Regions from separate parts of the Nanhaiella sioensis genome, predicted to be linked through region 2. Evidence: predicted binding sites of a transcription regulator. Region 2 holds the regulator's gene; each other region holds the start of a gene.
What was found. The regulator CtsR, encoded in region 2, represses protease genes until heat stress. The targets are predictions, from matches to a motif close to ATGGTCAATAAAGGTCAAACA.

Region 1 (4,296 bases), 1.3 Mb from region 2:
GCCAGTTGGACCTAAAAAAATAAATGAGCCGATCGGTTTATTTGGATCTTTTATTCCTGCTCTTGCCCTTAGTACTGCATCAGCAACCAGTTCAATTGCCTTATCCTGACCAATGACCCTTTTCCCTAATATGCCAGCAAGTCTCAGTAACTTTTCCCTTTCACCTTCAACAAGCTTTGTTACTGGAATACCCGTCCACTTGCCTACAATATTCGCTATTTCTTCTTCGGTTACTTCTTCCCGTAATAAACGATTCTCTGGTTGTTGGTCATTTAACTGCTGCTCTAGTAATTTATATTCCTTTTCTAATTGTGGGATTAGTCCATGTCGTAGCTCTGCAGCTTTGTTTAAATCATAATTATTTTCAGCTTCTTCAAGATCTCTTTTTGCTTTTTCAATTCGTTCTCGTAACAACTGAATATTTTGCAACCCTTCTTTTTCAAGTTGCCACTTGCCTTTCATAGCTGCAGCTTTCTCTTTTAAATCTGACAGCTCTTTTACTAAAATTTCAAGGCGGTTTTTACTAACGATATCCGTTTCTTTTCTTAAAGCGGCTTCTTCAATTTCAAGTTGCATCATTCTTCGAGTGACTTCATCTAATTCAGCAGGTAAAGAATCAATTTCTGTTCTTATTTTTGCACAAGCCTCATCGATAAGATCAATTGCTTTATCTGGTAAAAAGCGTTCAGATATATACCGATCAGATAATGTTGCAGCAGCAACAATTGCTCTATCATGTATGTTCACCCCATGATGAATCTCAAATCGTTCCTTCAATCCTCTTAATATGGAAATGGTATCTTCTACAGTAGGTTCATTAACAAGCACTTGCTGAAAACGACGCTCTAATGCAGGGTCTTTTTCAATATACTGGCGATGCTCATCAAGCGTTGTAGCACCAATACAATGGAGCTCACCTCTAGCTAACATCGGCTTTAGCATATTCCCAGCATCCATTGCCCCTTCTGTTTTCCCTGCACCAACAATCGTGTGCAATTCATCTATAAACAACAGAATTCTACCATCGCTTTTTTTCACTTCTTGCAATACAGCCTTTAATCTTTCTTCAAACTCTCCACGAAACTTTGCACCTGCTACAAGCGAGCTCATATCTAATGTAAAAATAGTTTTATCCTTCAAACCTTCTGGAACATCTTTACGCACGATACGTTGCGCAAGACCTTCAACAATCGCTGTTTTCCCAACACCTGGCTCTCCGATTAAGACTGGATTATTCTTTGTTTTTCTAGATAAAATTCTAATAACTCTTCGTATTTCACTATCACGACCAATTACCGGATCAACTTTCCCTAAGCGAACTTCAGCAACGAGATCACGCCCATATTTTTTTAAAGCTTCATAAGTAACCTCTGGGTTTTGACTTGTCACTCTTTGGTTCCCCCTTATCTCAGCTAAAACCTTTAATAATGAATCTCGAGTAACACGGTGTTGTATGAACAGATCCTTCATTTCTGATGATGCCTTTTTGTTTACGATAGCCAATAACAGATGTTCAATAGAAATATATTCATCTTTTAAAAAATCAGCTTCCTCTTTTGCATATATAAAAAGCTGTTGTAACTGGTGAGTTATATATACTTTACCAGCCTCAACCCCTGCTCCAATTATTTGAGGTTTCTTATGTAACAGTTCTTCTACTTGCTGTTTAATAAGTTGGATTTTAATATCTAAGTGTTGAAAAATCGTCTTTACTAGCCCATCTTCTTCATTTAAAAGTGTGTACAATAGGTGAACAACATCTACCTCCTGATGATGGTTTTTAATAGCTAATGTTTGGGATGACATAACAGCCTCTTGTAGCTTTTGCGTCATATTATTTAGCTCCATCCAAATCCCCCCAAAAAAGTAGTTTGACTTTTTTTGACCTTTAATCATATTATATATGGATTCTTGTGGAAATAAAAGTATATAGCAAAAAATCTCCTTTAACATAGACGTTACAAATGTTGATTGTGTAGTCTAGTTAAAGGAGATAGTATGATATTCAGACTGGTTTCTTTCGTACAGATTGTTGCTACAAGTATTAACATATGATGCGCGTGCACCTAGATTTCGTGGACCTTTTTTACTTTTTTAAAATTTTGGGGCTCGGACAAAGCCCCAGCTTACTTTACATGATTAATTTACGAATAAAACCTTCAGATTTTATCAGTATTTAAGGTTTTCTTTTGTATGTCCAATGTCTATTATGATTTGATGTTTCTGGGAATGGATCTCCTGCTTTTAATCTAATCTTCTTTGGATTTTTCACATTATCCCCTGTCTCCCCTACTTCAACATATTCTCCATTATTCGGAGCTCTTTGCCCTGATCTAAAGCGATGACTTTGTCCCATCTTTCTCACTCCTTAAAACAATTTATCTCAGCAAGAGCATGAAAAGACTTTGGAAAGTTCCTTCTTTCTCATTCACACTCTTTTCTACATGCAGTATTACTATTTCCTTTTAACTGCAATTTCATGTTTTCTACATATCATTTTGAAAGAATATTTCTTATTTCATGTGAATACATCTTTTATGTGACGAGCTTTTTAATCTACACAAGACCTTCTCTTGAAATTAAAAATTAGACAGTATGTGAATCATTTTATGAAAAGATGCTATGAAAGCTAATTTACAAAGCGTTTTTTGGTTATATAAGAAAATAATTACTATGTAAAACGAAAGCTGCTCATTAAAACAACAATCTTTGTAAGAACAGCCTTTACATAGAAATTAACTCTTTACAGCCATACAGAAAGTATAGTTAAATGAATAAATAGTAGCATCAATATTGGAGGATTTTAGACGTGGATTCATTTGAAAAAATATTTCTCTTACTTAAATATTTATTGTTAGGAATATTCCAAGGGTTCACAGAACCAATTCCTATTTCATCAAGCGGCCATTTATTTTTAGCAGAGACTATTTTTGGAATAAAAACTGAAGATATGTCATTCGCATTACTTGTCAATACAGCATCTCTTATCGCAGTCCTACTCATCTATAGAGAAGATTTGGTTCGTTTAACAACTAATGGCATTGCATATGTTATAAAAAAAGATGAAAGTGCAAAATCAGATTTTCGTTTTATTATTTATTTAATTATCGGAACAATTCCTGCTGGAGTCATTGGTGTATTTTTTGATGATTTCATTTCTTATCATTTGAAGAAAATTTATGTTCTTGGAATTGCTTTATTAATTACTGGTATCGCACTTTGGACGATTCGTAATTTTCGCGGGAGAAAAAATGATGCTGAGCTTACTCTTAGAGATTCCATTATTGTAGGATTTGCCCAAGCTGTTGCACTCATTCCTGGAATTAGTCGATCTGGAGCAACGATTGTTGCTGCTATGTTACTCGGCATGAAGCAAGAAACTGCGTTACGTTTTTCTTTCTTATTATATATTCCAGTCAGTGCAGGTGGGATGGTATTAGGCTTTACAGATATTTTAACTGACGAGAATTTAAAAACATTAGCCATACCATATACAGTTGCCTTCTTTGCTTCACTATTTGCTTCTTACTTTTCTTTAAAGTGGTTTATGGGCATCATGGCAAGAGGAAACTTGAAATATTTTGCAATATATTGCTTTATCGTAGGAACGCTCGTAACAATTTATGCGTTATTTTAAGCTCACATACTGAAAATATAACAAACCAAAAGAAGGTATAGAAAAACTCCCTATTAATATTATAATAGGGAGCTTTTTACTACGATGTTTATGTTAACTAACTAACTGAGTATCTCTTGCAATAATGCTTTTTGAACGTGTAAACGATTCGCAGCCTGTTCAAATACTACAGAGTGATTGCCATCTATAATTTCAGCAGTAACTTCTTCACCTCTATGTGCAGGTAGACAATGTAAAAATTTAAAGTTAGACTTAGCTTTCTTGATTAAATTTTCATTCACCTGAAATTGTTGAAACACTTGTAACCGCTCTGCCTGCTCCTTTTCTTGGCCCATACTTGCCCACACATCAGTGTAAACAAAATCAGCCATTTCTATAGCATGATATGGGTCATGAGAAATGTCAATCGAAGCCCCGCTTTCTTTAGCAAATTGAGAAGCTATTTTAAAAATTTCACTCTCAGGTTCATATCCTTTAGGGCAAGCTATGACACAATCTAAACCCACTTTAGCCGATGCTATCATTAATGAATGGGCCACATTATTCCCGTCTCCAACGTAAACCAGTTTAACACCTTCAAAAGTTTTGTTCGTTTCATAGATTGTTAATAAGTCAGCTAATGCTTGACATGGGTGAAATTGATCTGTAAGACCATTAAT
Region 2 (4,296 bases):
CCAGGCTGTGTTACAATCATTAATTCATTTAAAATATTACTCGATATATCTTTTATATATCCGATATCAATGCCTAAACGAATGTCAGACAAACATTTAGCTGCTTCTTTTGTCTCCATAACGCGACTATGTGCTAATGTACCATATGAGCGGTATACCCTGTCTTCTAGTTGAATACCAGATGTTTTTACTAATGCTTCTCGTGCAGAGCGTTCTTGAGCAATGAGTTGCTGCACCACACTTTCTAGGTCATTCACAATATCAGTTTCAGATTTTCCAAGTGTTACTTGGTTTGATATTTGAAATATATTACCTAATGCTTCGCTACCTTCACCATATATTCCTCTAACAACTAGACCAAGTTGATTGATTGCTGGAATAATTCTACTCATTTGTTGGGTTAATATAAGTGCAGGCAAATGCATCATGACCGATGCCCTTAATCCAGTACCAACATTCGTTGGACAGCTAGTCAAATACCCTTTCTGTTCATCAAACGCATAGTCTACATGTGTTTCAATCCAATCATCCAACTCATTAGCTTTTTCCAGAGCTGCACTAAGCTGAAACCCAGGAAACAAACATTGAATTCGTATATGATCCTCTTCATTTATCATGATACTTACTTCTTCATTTTCTGATAAAATACAAGCTCCAAAAGGCGCATCTTCGGCTAATTGAGGGCTAATGAGATGCTTTTCAACTAGTACTCTTTTTTCAATAGGTTGCATTTCATTCATCGCTAATAATTCTAGCTTCCCAAAAGATTCCGGCGCTTTTTCTTCACATACCAATTTAAATAATTGAATGATCTTATGCGCTTCTTCGTTTGTTATGACAGTAGGAAACCATATATTTTCTATATTTCGTGCAAGTCTAATTCTACTAGAAAGTACGATATCTGATTCAGGGCCATCCTCACTCATCCAGGAGCTTATTGCTTTTTGTAGAAACCGCTGAAGTGACATAGTTATCCCTCCCCCATGTCTATCTGACTTAAACTTCGTTCTAAAGCCCTAACCTTATCACGAACTTCTGCTGCTTTTTCAAACTCCTCACTGACTATATACTCCTGAAGTGTTTGTTTATATTGTTCTATTTGCTTACGTAAGTGTATATTTCCACCTATCCTTGTCGGGATTTTTCCAGAATGAATTGTGTTTCCACTATGAAACCTCTTGAGTATAGGAGTTAAATGATTTTTAAACGTTTTATAACATTCAGAGCATCCAAATTTACCAATGTTTAAAAATTGAGTATAAGTCATTTTACATTTGTCACATTGAATAACCTCATTTTGATGAAATGAATTACGTTGTTTTTCTTGTAGAGAAGGTTCCATATTGAGTAGCCCTGCTATTAAGTTATTAATCGAAAAGCCTTGATTATTTGCAAGCATAAACATTTCTCCTTTTTCCTGTGCACAATGCTCACAAACGTGGGTTTCAGCTTTTTCTCCGTTGATAATTTTTGTAAAGTGTAACGTTGCAGGTCTCTTGTTACATTCTTGACATATCAATGACTTCACCTCTCCTGTCTAGATTATTAATATCATCTGAAATCCTCATACCATTAATTGTATTTTAGTGATGTCAACATCGCAATGAGTATTCTAGATCGTAATTCATCTCTATCTGGAAGGCTAATATATAAGATTGATCGATCAACAGTACTCAACATGATTTTTGCTTCTCTTTCAGTAATAACCTCTTCTTCAATTAATCGACCTATAATATTTTCAGCTATTGTTTGAGAGATTCTTGGACCAATTAACGTTAATAGTTGTTCAATTAAGTGGGTATCATCATGAGACTGCACTTTCATTATTCGTATATAGCCACCGCCACCGCGTTTACTTTCTACAATATAACCACGTTCCATTGTAAAACGTGTATTTATCACATAATTAATTTGAGATGGTACGCATTGAAATTTATCTGCTACTTCATTTCTTTTTATTTCAACAATATCTTGATCATTCATTTCTAGAACGCTTTTCAAATATTGTTCAATAACATCAGATATATTTCTCATTCAACCCCTCCTTTCATTGACTTTGACTATATTTGACTTTACATTTACTATATAGTGAATTGGAAAAAAGCGCAAGAGACTCGAATTAGCTAATTTAACAGCCCGACCATAGACTACAAATATATCCTTGCCATTTATTTAATAAATCAAAACAAGAAAAGCCTAACGCCTTTTCATAAAAACAGATGGATATGAAATGCTTTTTATAGTCTTTATACAAGAAGATGCTCCGAACGTTAGTTATATTCGTGTTTAGTTTTTATTACAAATTGCAACAGATTAATACGAAAACAACTAAAAGAAAAGATGTCATAAACGCTAGCTTGATGCAATTAATTAAGGCAAAAGCAAATTAGCTAAAAAATTGTATAGAAAAAAGCCAGAGGATTATATCTTCCTCTGACTTTTGTATTGCCTGGCAACGTCCTACTCTCACAGGGGGAAACCCCCAACTACCATCGGCGCTGAAGAGCTTAACTTCCGTGTTCGGTATGGGAACGGGTGTGACCTCTTCGCCATCGCCACCAGACATAATATATAGGAATAAGTTAATATTCCTTCAAAACTAGATAATAGACATTCATTGAACAAAGCTTGCTCTGCATTTCTAACTTGGTTAAGTCCTCGATCTATTAGTATCTGTCAGCTCCACGTGTCACCACGCTTCCACCTCAGACCTATCAACCTCGTCATCTTCGAGGGATCTTACTAGCTTACGCTATGGGAAATCTCATCTTGAGGGGGGCTTCATGCTTAGATGCTTTCAGCACTTATCCCTTCCACACATAGCTACCCAGCTATGCCCTTGGCAGGACAACTGGTACACCAGCGGTGTGTCCATCCCGGTCCTCTCGTACTAAGGACAGCTCCTCTCAAATTTCCTACGCCCACGACGGATAGGGACCGAACTGTCTCACGACGTTCTGAACCCAGCTCGCGTACCGCTTTAATGGGCGAACAGCCCAACCCTTGGGACCGACTACAGCCCCAGGATGCGATGAGCCGACATCGAGGTGCCAAACCTCCCCGTCGATGTGGACTCTTGGGGGAGATAAGCCTGTTATCCCCGGGGTAGCTTTTATCCGTTGAGCGATGGCCCTTCCATGCGGAACCACCGGATCACTAAGCCCGACTTTCGTCCCTGCTCGACTTGTAGGTCTCGCAGTCAAGCTCCCTTATGCCTTTGCACTCTTCGAATGATTTCCAACCATTCTGAGGGAACCTTTGGGCGCCTCCGTTACTTTTTAGGAGGCGACCGCCCCAGTCAAACTGCCCACCTGACACTGTCTCCCGAAGCGATTAGCTCCGTAGGTTAGAATTTCAATACAGCCAGGGTAGTATCCCACCGACGCCTCCACCGAAGCTAGCGCTCCGGTTTCTACGGCTCCTACCTATCCTGTACAAGCTGTACCAAAATTCAATATCAGGCTACAGTAAAGCTCCACGGGGTCTTTCCGTCCTGTCGCGGGTAACCTGCATCTTCACAGGTACTATAATTTCACCGAGTCTCTCGTTGAGACAGTGCCCAGATCGTTACACCTTTCGTGCGGGTCGGAACTTACCCGACAAGGAATTTCGCTACCTTAGGACCGTTATAGTTACGGCCGCCGTTTACTGGGGCTTCGATTCAGAGCTTCTCCTTACGGATAACCCCTCCTCTTAACCTTCCAGCACCGGGCAGGTGTCAGCCCCTATACTTCGCCTTGCGGCTTCGCAGAGACCTGTGTTTTTGCTAAACAGTCGCCTGGGCCTTTTCACTGCGGCTTCTCAGGGCTATTCACCCTAAAAAGCACCCCTTCTCCCGAAGTTACGGGGTCATTTTGCCGAGTTCCTTAACGAGAGTTCTCTCGCTCACCTTAGGATTCTCTCCTCGCCTACCTGTGTCGGTTTGCGGTACGGGCACCTCTCACCTCGCTAGAGGCTTTTCTTGGCAGTGTGGAATCAGGAACTTCGGTACTATATTTCCCTCGCCATCACAGCTCAGCCTTTATGACAAGCGGATTTACCTACTTGTCAGCCTAACTGCTTGGACGCACATATCCAACAGTGCGCTTACCCTATCCTTCTGCGTCCCCCCATTGCTCAAATGGTGAGGAGGTGGTACAGGAATCTCAACCTGTTGTCCATCGCCTACGCCTTTCGGCCTCGGCTTAGGTCCCGACTTACCCTGAGCGGACGAGCCTTCCTCAGGAAACCTTAGGCATTCGGTGGAGGGGATTCTCACCCCTCTTTCGCTACTCATACCGGCATTCTCACTTCTAA
Region 3 (4,296 bases), 1.8 Mb from region 2:
ATGTTGCACATCAGGGTGTGCTTTTTCAATTTCATCTAATAAAATGATACTATAAGGATTTCTGCGGACTTTTTCTGTTAATTGACCTGCATCTTCGTGCCCAACATATCCAGGAGGTGAACCTATTAATTTTGATACCGAATGTTTCTCCATAAATTCACTCATATCAAAACGAATCATCATATCCTTAGAGCCAAATAATTCTTCTGCTAAAGTTTTTGTTAGTTCCGTTTTTCCGACACCTGTTGGACCTACAAATAGAAATGATCCAATTGGACGATGTTTTGCTTTTAGTCCAGCTCTGCTTCGACGAATGGCTTTTGCAACCTTCTTAACAGCTTCCTCTTGTCCTATTACTTTTGATGATAAGTTTTTCTCCAAGTTTTTCATTCTATTATGTTCATCTTGTTGTAACTTCCCAACAGGGATACCTGTTTTTTCTTCAATAATTTTTTGAATAACTTCCGTATTTACCAATGCTTTCTCTATATTATTTTGATCTTTTAATTGTTTTTCTAGCTTGATTTCTTCGTGTCGTAAATTTGCAGCTTCTTCGTAATTTTCTTGATTTGCTGCAACCTCCTTTTCTTTTGTTATTTGAGATAGGCGATCTTGTATAGCTTGTTCATCGGTGTGACCAAACTCTAAATTAATTTTCGATCCAGCCTCGTCAAGTAGATCAATAGCTTTATCAGGTAAGAAGCGATCTTGGATGTAACGGTGTGATAAAGTGACACATTGTGTGATTGCTTCGTCAGTATATTTTACATGATGGTAGTTTTCGTATTTTTCTTTAATACCATGTAATATTTGTTCCGCTTCATCAGTTGTTGGTTCTGCTACAGTAACCGGTTGAAAGCGTCGTTCCAAAGCAGCATCCTTCTCAATTTTGCGATATTCATTAAGTGTTGTTGCTCCAACCACTTGCAACTCGCCCCGAGCAAGTGCTGGTTTTAGGATGTTACCTGCGTCCATAGAGCCTTCGGCTGAACCAGCTCCAACTAATAAATGGATTTCATCAATGAAAAGAATAATATTTTTTCTTCTTTGAAGCTCTCCAATGATTCTTTTTATACGGTCTTCGAATTGACCACGCACACCAGTATTTGCTACTAAAGATGCAACATCAAGTAAATATACCTCTTTATTTAACAGTTTAGTCGGGACATTATTGTCAGCTATTTTTAACGCTAAACCTTCTGCTATTGCTGTCTTACCAACACCCGGTTCACCTATGAGTACGGGGTTATTTTTGTTGCGTCGATTTAGAATTTCAATTACTCTATTTATTTCTTTGTCTCTACCGATAACAGGGTCAATTAGGCCTGCTTTGGAAGCATGTGTGATGTTGCGTCCAAATTGATCTAATAATCCTCCTCTACCTCCATGTTGAGTTTGTTTGCTATGTTCTTTGGACTCGGATGATGATTGAGAACCTTGAAACATGTGCTCAAAAGGAAATTGCGAAAACCCTTGGAAGCCAGAGGGTGTATTTAATTTATTACGTTCATTGATAAAGCATTCTTGGCATAAAGGTAATTGTTCCTGGTTACCGTTTATGTTCAGTTTAACTACAATAGCAGCTTCTTTATTTTTACAAACTTGACATTCCATAACATAAAACCTCCATATTTAAAATTTATTGTTATTAATAAACTCTGATATCAGTTGAAATACAATTCAGTTTAGACTTTGACTAACTTTGACTTTTAATATGAAAAATAGACCGATTGAATCGGTGTGTGTTTGACTAACTTTGACTTTATTATACTCTGACCTTTTTTGACATTCAACTATTTTGTCTTGATTTCTAATAATTTACTTAAGGTCCATAAATGTTATTGGAATGTCGTATTAGAAAACATGAGTGATCTTCTTCTCATTAGCATGAACAACGGTAAAATTGATTGTCTATATAAACCAAGGCTCTTCTCGTAAACTTTGTTGCTCTTTTTACTAAGAATGGACAGTATGATAAGTTTTACAACTCCATTAATTTAAGAGTAGAAAAGATCACGAACAATTGGTATTCCCGTGTATATACCTAATTAAAAAAACAACAATCGATGCGAAACGAATATGAAGATTCTAGCTGAAAAATTGGAAGTGTAAAGGCTATTTAAGAAGTGATAGTGATGCATTAAATGTGGATAATGGAGAGAAGTAGGAATAATTTAGGTAATTATCATCATACTAACATCAAAGGAATAAATATGTAATTATTTAACTCAAGCTCATTTATTCTTTTCAGTTTAATACTTCAAAAGAAAAGGTTCTTTTCGAAAACTCTGTTGCTTTTTTAACTTACATTAGGGCAACTGTTGGGTAGTATGTCATTTTGGCAGTCTTTAAAGAAAAAAGTCGCCTATCGTGTTTAGTTTTTTTTAGGGAGAGCAACAATGAAAGCTAAAAAACGGGCAACAAAATCAATAAGCAAATGAGGCACATGATGAAAGAGGGACTCAGTACATTTCAGGTTGCAATAATGGTTTTTATGATACAAACAGGCATTGATCAATTAAGCTTACCACGTTATACAGCAGAAGCGTTTGGGACAAATGGGTGGGTTGGAATTTTAATATTTTCCGTGCTTGTCATTTTGAATTTAATACTTATAGCGTTAGTATTTCGTTTTGGAAAAGATAAAACCATATTTGAAATATTAGAAGACGTAATATCACCAATTCTTGTAAAGCCACTATATGTTTTTTTAGCTTTGTTGTGGAGTACAACTGGGGTCTTAGTTTTAAAGTATTATGACTTATTGTTACGTACCTTATATTATCCAACTATGCCCTCACTTTTATTTATTATCTTTACTTTAGTTATTACATATTGGCTAGTTAGAAGTGGAATATACCATATCGGGAAAACAACTGTTGTATTTTTTGGGCTTACTATATGGATTGTGTTGTTGTTTTTCTATTTAACACCTGAATTTAGGATTTTAAGATTTACACCCTTTATTTTTGAAGGGGAGAAAAAGATTATTGACGGCGGTTTTGGTGTGTTAGATGCTTTTTTAGGTTATGAGCTAGTTATTTTAATCATCCCATTTATGATGAAAAAGAAATCAGCTTTTAAAGCATTGATATTCGGGAATATCATTACAACATTTATTTTTCTTGTAAATTGCTTTGTTGCTTACGGTTATTTCAGTTATGACCAATTGGTAAATGACACGTATCCATTCATAACTATGATTGAATATTTTCAATTGCCTTTTTTCCAACGCTTAGATGGATTTATTGTTAGCTTATATTTCCTAAGAGTTTTGATAACTATCGTTGTTTATTACTGGTCTGCAGATTTAGTACTTAGACATGCTGTGCCATCAATTAAGCCTCGTTATACGCTCTTGTTTTTAATAATTTTAACTTTTTGTTTGTCCTTCATACCAAATCTCTCAAGAGAGTTAGATGAATGGGATATTTGGTTAGGATTAATAGAAGGAGTGGTATCGATTGCTCTGCCTATTTTTTTATTATTGTTACTTAGTATTTCTCACGTAATAAAGAAAAGAAAAGGTGTGTCATAAAACTCATTTTCAAATGATCAATAGAAAAAACGAGCAGCTATTTAATTTCATAGCGCTCGTTTTCATACCGTCAACTAGATTAATTTCAAACCGTTTTCGATGAGCTGAGATAATGCCTTTTCTTCACTTTTTAAGCGGTTTAAGTCTTTATGAAGTTTTTCTTGTCCTTCAGGATTCAGATCATTTTCAGCTAGAAGCTCTAAAATTTCTAAGCGTAATAACCAATCATTTGGGAATTCTATATCTAGTTGATTTATCACTTCTAGTATAGCTTCAGATGGATTTGAATGAAGACTGATATCTTCTCTTATTTCACGTACTTTTGTATATAAATGATCTAATGGGCTTAAGGAGTTAGTTGCGTTAGAATTAACTTCTTCGTCCTCTACTATGCTTTCTGATGAAAAATAAGCTTCAGGATCTGCTGAACCAGCATAAACAGATGTAACGTGTGACCCAACAGCCATATCATACATACCCCAATCTGGTTGGAAAAGCGTTTGATTGTTATATGTGACTGAGGCTTCTTTAAAACGAATGAGAATTACTTTACTGTTCTTTCTTATCATTTCATGAACAACTCCAGCAACGATGACACCGCTTTCAAACTGTAGTGTTGCTTTGTCATTAATAATTATTCCATGCTGCTCTAATTCAACATCAGTTAGGTCTTCTAAAGGTTTATCTTCTCCTTTTAGCTTTCCAATTGGTGATCCGAAGCCATCAGCATGAACATCTTTCCCATGATTAGCAAGTTG

Region 1: a site for CtsR is predicted at 1,869-1,889, ahead of clpB (ATP-dependent chaperone ClpB). Genes of this name have one in related genera too.
Region 3: a site for CtsR is predicted at 1,770-1,790, ahead of V1503_RS01465 (ATP-dependent Clp protease ATP-binding subunit). Genes of this name have one in related genera too.

What each region holds. Positions count from the first base shown of each region.
Region 1 covers NZ_JBKAEG010000001.1:774,581-778,876, forward strand. The annotation lists gene clpB (ATP-dependent chaperone ClpB) at 1-1,848, opposite strand, end outside; gene V1503_RS03665 (YjzC family protein) at 2,177-2,356, opposite strand; gene V1503_RS03670 (undecaprenyl-diphosphate phosphatase) at 2,810-3,637, shown strand; gene argF (ornithine carbamoyltransferase) at 3,739-4,296, opposite strand, start outside.
Region 2 covers NZ_JBKAEG010000001.1:2,084,420-2,088,715, forward strand. The annotation lists gene mcsB (protein-arginine kinase McsB) at 1-968, opposite strand, end outside; gene mcsA (protein-arginine kinase activator protein McsA) at 971-1,519, opposite strand; gene V1503_RS09890 (CtsR family transcriptional regulator) at 1,573-2,034, opposite strand; rRNA gene rrf (5S ribosomal RNA) at 2,448-2,563, opposite strand; rRNA gene V1503_RS09900 (23S ribosomal RNA) at 2,647-4,296, opposite strand, start outside.
Region 3 covers NZ_JBKAEG010000001.1:313,157-317,452, reverse strand. The annotation lists gene V1503_RS01465 (ATP-dependent Clp protease ATP-binding subunit) at 1-1,614, opposite strand, end outside; gene V1503_RS01460 (GerAB/ArcD/ProY family transporter) at 2,450-3,538, shown strand; gene V1503_RS01455 (aromatic amino acid hydroxylase) at 3,613-4,296, opposite strand, start outside.